One region of the Lysinibacillus sp. NPDC097214 genome, then DNA from elsewhere that is predicted to be linked to it. Evidence: riboswitches for the same ligand, from Rfam matches in the RefSeq annotation. Region 1 holds a riboswitch; the other holds the start of a gene.
What was found. Region 1 has a riboswitch for preQ1 ahead of queC (7-cyano-7-deazaguanine synthase QueC). Riboswitches for the same ligand answer to the same signal wherever they lie in the genome.

Region 2: another riboswitch for preQ1. It lies ahead of ACQKMI_RS16230 (QueT transporter family protein); the one in region 1 lies ahead of queC (7-cyano-7-deazaguanine synthase QueC).

The regions. Positions count from the first base shown of each region.
Region 1 is NZ_JBNNSS010000004.1:198,538-201,742, forward strand. It holds gene speE (polyamine aminopropyltransferase) at 1-720, shown strand, start outside; PreQ1 riboswitch class I at 1,038-1,084, shown strand; gene queC (7-cyano-7-deazaguanine synthase QueC) at 1,455-2,132, shown strand; gene queD (6-carboxytetrahydropterin synthase QueD) at 2,119-2,592, shown strand; gene queE (7-carboxy-7-deazaguanine synthase QueE) at 2,585-3,205, shown strand, end outside.
Region 2 is NZ_JBNNSS010000006.1:337,938-341,142, reverse strand. It holds gene ACQKMI_RS16240 (MerR family transcriptional regulator) at 1-393, shown strand, start outside; gene ACQKMI_RS16235 (CPBP family intramembrane glutamic endopeptidase) at 390-1,121, shown strand; gene ACQKMI_RS16230 (QueT transporter family protein) at 1,192-1,674, opposite strand; PreQ1 riboswitch class I at 1,681-1,725, opposite strand; gene ACQKMI_RS16225 (DUF1259 domain-containing protein) at 1,966-2,361, opposite strand; gene ACQKMI_RS16220 (hypothetical protein) at 2,455-2,712, opposite strand; gene ACQKMI_RS16215 (TetR/AcrR family transcriptional regulator) at 2,881-3,205, shown strand, end outside.

The sequences.
Region 1 (3,205 bases):
TTAGACGGATTGATGATGGTTAATGAAAAAGATGAGTTCGTTTATCACGATATGATTACGCACCCAGCATTCGCTACTAACCCAGATATAAAAAAGGTATTAATTATCGGTGGTGGTGATGGAGGTACTGCTCGTGAAGTACTACGTTACGAATCAGTTGAAAAAGTAGTAATGGTAGAAATCGATGAGTTAGTATTTCGTTTGAGCCAAAAATATCTTCCAATTACAGCTGCTGGTGTTGAAGAAGATCCACGTATGGAAATGATTTTCGATGATGGCTTAGCTTATGTTCAAAACGCAGCTGATCAATCATTCGATTTAATATTAGTAGATTCTACTGATCCAATTTCAGTCGGCGAAGGTTTATTTACAACAGCTTTCTATAAAGAATGTTACCGTGTATTAAATGAAAAAGGAATTTTAATTAACCAACATGAATCACCATACTTTGCCGAGTATGCAGAAAACATGCGTAAAGCACATAAAAAAATTAAAGGTATTTTCCCAATCGCGAGCGTATATCAATTCCATATGCCAACATACCCATCGGGACACTGGCTATTCGGATTTGCTTCAAAAGCATTACATCCAATTAAAGATATTCAAGTAGATGCTTGGGACAAATTTGGTCTAAAAACGAAATATTACAATACAGATTTACACGTTGGTGCATTTGCACTTCCTACATTTGTGAAAGAGTCACTTGATCGTGATGAATAAGAGGCTGGAACATAACTAAATGGTTCATTTGTAAAGCCGAATAATCTCTAAATTAACAAAACACGATAATTAGAAAAACCGAACTATTCCGAAACACTCCATGAGCTTTTCATTGGATAGTTCGGTATTCCTTTCGACGGAACAACTAGTTTTCGACCAGAAACTCGCTTTGCAATGCAAGTAATTCGTCAGGATTAGGGCAATATTACAGTGGTTTTTTCAGAAAAACATGTATGGGAAAATTTTATAAAAAAAATCCATTTGACGTTTTGTACTATTTTTTGTATTATATTGAAGAAAAGAATGCCCGGACTAGAACGGGAGAGGTTCATAGCTGATACCCTCTATAAAAAACTATGGAAACATGATAATATGCCATGTCCATATCGGACGTGGCTTTTTTTTATGTTTTTACTTATGTTTTAATAGAACGATTGGTAATGCCTCTCTTGAAAAGTGTTGGGAAACATTTTACAAGGAGGTTTTTTTATGTCTGGCCGAAGCTACGAAGAAGGATTGAAGGATATAACATTATTAGGTAACCAAAGTACACAATTTTTATATGTCGTTTAATGAACCACGATCTTAATCCAGAAAAATTTGATTATCGATAAATGAGGAATTGAATAGTTCAATCAAGAAAGAGGTATTTAGCTACCCTCTAAAAAAAACTAAGAAGAAAGCAGCACTTTCTCTTAGAGTGCTGTTTTTTCGATATAAGGGAGTTTTTATAGATGAAGCAGGAAAAAGCAATTGTTGTATTTAGTGGAGGTCAGGACAGTACAACTTGTTTGTTCTGGGCAAAAGAACGTTTTAAAGAGGTTGAGGCAGTAACTTTTGATTATGGTCAAAGACATCGTCTTGAAATTGAATGTGCGAAGATGATAGCTGCGGAGCTCGGTGTTAGGCACCACATTCTTGATATGTCACTCCTGAATCAGCTTGCTCCGAATGCATTGACACGTCAAGACATAAAGGTAGAAGACGGAGAAAATGGTGAGCTTCCATCGACTTTTGTACCTGGCCGAAATCTTCTCTTTCTTTCATTTGCAGGCGTTTTAGCGAGCCAAGTAGGCGCTAAGCATATTGTAACTGGCGTTTGTGAAACGGATTTTAGCGGATATCCGGATTGCCGAGATGTTTTTATTAAATCCTTGAATGTAACGTTAAATTTATCGATGGATGATACCTTTGTAATTGATACACCGTTGATGTGGTTGAATAAGGCACAGACATGGGAGCTTGCTGACCAGTTTGGGGCACTCGATTTTGTTCAAGAAAGAACGTTGACTTGCTATAACGGTGTAATAGCAGATGGCTGTGGTGAATGCCCGGCATGCCAACTGCGAAAAAAAGGCCTTGATGAGTATTTGAGTTACAAAGAAGGAGTCTTAAATCATGTCAGATTTTAGAATCGTCGATAAGCTCCAAAAATTAGATGAAGATATTCAAAGAAATCAATTGAACTATCATGCAAAGCGTGTTCTCGTAAGCAAAGAATTTACCTTCGATGCTGCTCATCATTTACATAATTACGAGGGGAAATGTAAAAACCTGCACGGTCATACGTATCGCGTAATATTAGGAGTAAGTGGATACACAGATGAACGCGGTTTGATGATTGATTTTGGTGATATAAAAGAAATATGGAAAGAAAAAATAGAGATTCATTTGGATCATCGTTATTTAAATGAAACGCTTCCACCTATGAATACGACGGCAGAAAACATTGTTGTTTGGATTTACGAAAAGTTGGCTGCGGCCTTGCTTGAAGAACAAAGATATAACGGTGCGCGTGTAGAGTTTATCCGGCTATATGAAACTCCGACAAGCTATGCAGAAGCGAGACGGGAGTGGATGGAAGTTGAGTAAGATACCTGTTATCGAGATTTTTGGACCGACGATTCAAGGTGAGGGAATGGTAGTTGGCCAAAAGACAATGTTTGTGAGAACTGCCGGCTGTGATTATTCCTGTTCTTGGTGTGATTCATCGTTTACGTGGGATGGCAGTGGAAAGCATCTTATTGTCCAAATGACAGCGGAAGAGATTTGGTCTGAGTTGAAACGTCTTGGAGGCAGCGGCTTTTCATTTGTCACGATTTCAGGCGGCAATCCTGCACTCATCCAAAATTTGGAGAAGCTCATTGCCATTTTAAAAGAAAACGACATAAAGGTCGGTGTGGAAACACAGGGAAGTAGGTGGCAAAAATGGATGTATGAGATTGATGAACTGACAATTTCTCCAAAGCCACCTAGTTCTGGAATGACCACAGACTATTCGGTGCTCTCTGATATCTTCGAAAAACTTAAAAATCGAAACAGTAATCACCATGTATCCCTCAAAATAGTCGTTTTTAATCAAGAGGATTACGAGTATGCTAAACAAATTCACCATCGATATCCAATGATTCCTTTTTATCTGCAAGTCGGTAATGATGATCTCACGACGACTGACAATTCACGGTTAATTAAACATTTATTAGAT
Region 2 (3,205 bases), on a different contig from region 1:
GAACCAGAGATATTTATTGCATTAATTCAAAATAATTTACATATGGAATCTCAACAGCGATGGTTAAAGGATTATTTACCAAATGAAGTTGTAGATGAGATTTATGCTGTATCAAACGGTCACAACGTTCGTTATGATACACAATTAATAAACATTATAAATCAATTAAAAATAGCTTATAAGAACCAATTTACGGATACCGAAGTACATACTATTCTCGAAGGGCTTTTTTCTCAAGTACCACATGAACTATTTAATCGGTTACTAACAGAACCAAAACTAATGGAGATACAGTTGGATAGCATGTTATTTCCGTCACCATTTAGTAAACAAGAGGGAGAATGGTTAATTGAAAAAATAGAGAACATGCTAAAGGAGTATAAAACAAAATGAACATACTGTTATGGGGATTCATTGGGTTTACTCTTTTATATGAACCAATTATAGGTTATTGGTTATATCAAAGATTTAAAATACGTGTTCGGACTAATCCAGCAAGCAGAATACACTATTATAAGATTGTTATGCTAGGTTTGTGGTTACCGACACTTATTATTTTAATAGTAGTGGCAAATTCTGAACTTACTTTAGAAGAACTACGCGTAATAATGCCGAGTATTAACACAGAAGCATTAGGACCAATTGTTACATATATTGTCATAGTGGGAGCTCTATTATATAGTATATTGCTTTTATATTACGCGATTGGATATTTTATAAGTAATAATGTTAAAAGTAAGATGATATTAATGAAGCAAAAACAAATGAAGCATAAAGCGTTTACTGAGTTACTACCTGTTACAAAGAAAGACAAAGTTATCTGGAATCTAGTGGCATGGACAGCGGGGATCACAGAAGAAATTATTTACCGTGGATTTCTTATATTTGCATTTAACGCACTATTTCCAGAATGGTCAATTTGGTTCGTTCTATTGTGTACTTCAATAATATTTGGTCTTGCGCATACATATCAGAGTTTATCTGGTGTCATTCGGACAACCATTATTGGCTTTGTGTTCGGGATGCTTGCGATCGCATTGAACTCCATTATACCTCTAATACTTCTTCATGCTTTGATTGATTATGTTGGAAAATTAGGCGATGAGAATGAAAAGGATTAAATACAACAAAAAAGAGGAACGGTGAAACCGTCCCTCTTTTCATTAAATACGGCTCGATAAGATCCGTCAGTTAAATTAAATTTTTGAAGTTTAAGCGTTTATTCAATAGATACATAATCGGTGCACCAACCGCTAAAACAACAAATTCACCTGCAGCAACAGTTAACCATGTCCAGAAGAATGGTAATTCTAAAGCTAAGTTCAATTCGAAAGCAATGATGAACATTGTGCAAGTAAATAACAATGTATTGATGATTAAACGTGCCCAAATATTTTTGACAAATTTACAAATAAGAATGAACAACCCAAGTGTAATCATCGAATGGCCTACACCGAAAACTAAATCGTAAATGCCAAGTGGTGAAAAGATATTGGAGATAAAAACACCAATAATGATTCCAACGGCAAAGCGCGGATTAAACGCAACTAGATGGTTAAACATTTCCGATATACGGAACTGCACCTCGGTAAAGCCAAATGGTGTGACTAGCAATGTTATAGCAATGTAGAGCGCTGCAATAATGCCACTCGTAGCTAAAAATTTAATTTTCATATTTATTTCTCCTTAGTTTTTTTGCGTGGGATGGTTACGAACCACGTAAAGCAAATGCAATCATATCAATGTTCATGCTTATTTGTAAATAGCAAAGGGTAAAAAATATACGATAATAGTTAGATCTTGCTCAAAGCCCCTTAATGACAATGTATCTATGAAAAGGGACTTGTACACTTACTAGAAAATTATACAAAAATAGCAGATGATAAGTAACCTTGAAAGTTAGAAGTCGTGTCTATCGGGTCACTTGTTAAAAGAACTGCTTAGTTCTTTTAACAAGTGACCATTTCAATAGTTTTGTAAAACACTAAATGCTTGAGCAAATTTTTGAGCAAAGGTTAATGGAGGCTCTATTGATTGAAAATGGACGTACAAAATAGTTGGATCCGAATATATCCAATGATTATGAACAGCACTTATAATTAAGTTATTTTCTGCGAGTGCCTTAACAAATGGCTGTAATTCCTCTTGGCGTACTACTATTTCACCTAAGTTAAGTGCATTTCCATAGACATCAAGCGATTCGAACGTTATTCCAGCATGAAGTGCACTACGACTTGGGCGACCTTGAATCTTCACATGAAGGTTTCGAGGAAGTTTTACTGAGCATACGCCATGTTCCACAGAAGCTTTTCCGTTCGCAATCTGTGCAAATTTTGTACACATATCTTGAAAGCTTTGCATTTTAGACACCTCTCCTTTTTTATATTTATAGTGAGGATGTCTTGGCGCGAAAGTAGTACGTAAACATATCACTACCCTGTTTCCGATTTGAAATTACCCCTCTAAAATATTTCTAATTTCTTCTATTTCCAAAATTAAATCGTCTACTTGTTGCTTGAATTCATCTGTATATTCTAATTCCTCATCCAATTCTTTTGTATACTCTAAGGCATTTAAGGCGAAATCCAGAGCAAAAGCAAATAGACTGTCACATAGATTAGAAATGATTGTATCAATATTTCCTGTAGTTGTTGCATTTTGTTTCTCTTGTGAATAAGACGGCTGATTTAAATCGATATCATCATTATTCATGATATTCCTCCTTTTTGGGAACAGCACTAACCTCATTTGCATCATATGCGTTAAATGTAAAAAGGGGGACTAAAGTGAACATTTTTGTAGAAAAGTTAAATCACATCTAATCAGGTGTGGCTTTTTACTATACATAGTGCGGGAGCAAATTCTAAACGCGGGCTTAGATTGTTTATTAGAAACGGTTATCAAGGAACTACAACTAAAGAAATCGGCGACGCAGTTGGAATTAGCCAAGGATTACTGTTTCATTATTTCGGCTCTAAGGAAGAGGTATACCCTGAACTTTTAAATCGAGCTAAAGCTAGTATGTCTGTTATTGGGATTTCTGAAGGGGAATTTGCACAACCGTTAGAATATATAAATGTGATCGTTACTTCAATACTGGACTCCTTTAAAACGCATCCACTATCGGCAAAACTATTAATGTTAGTTGCTCAAACGCAAATTGCAAGTAACTTACCTGATACGATTCAACAAGTTGCTAAGGATC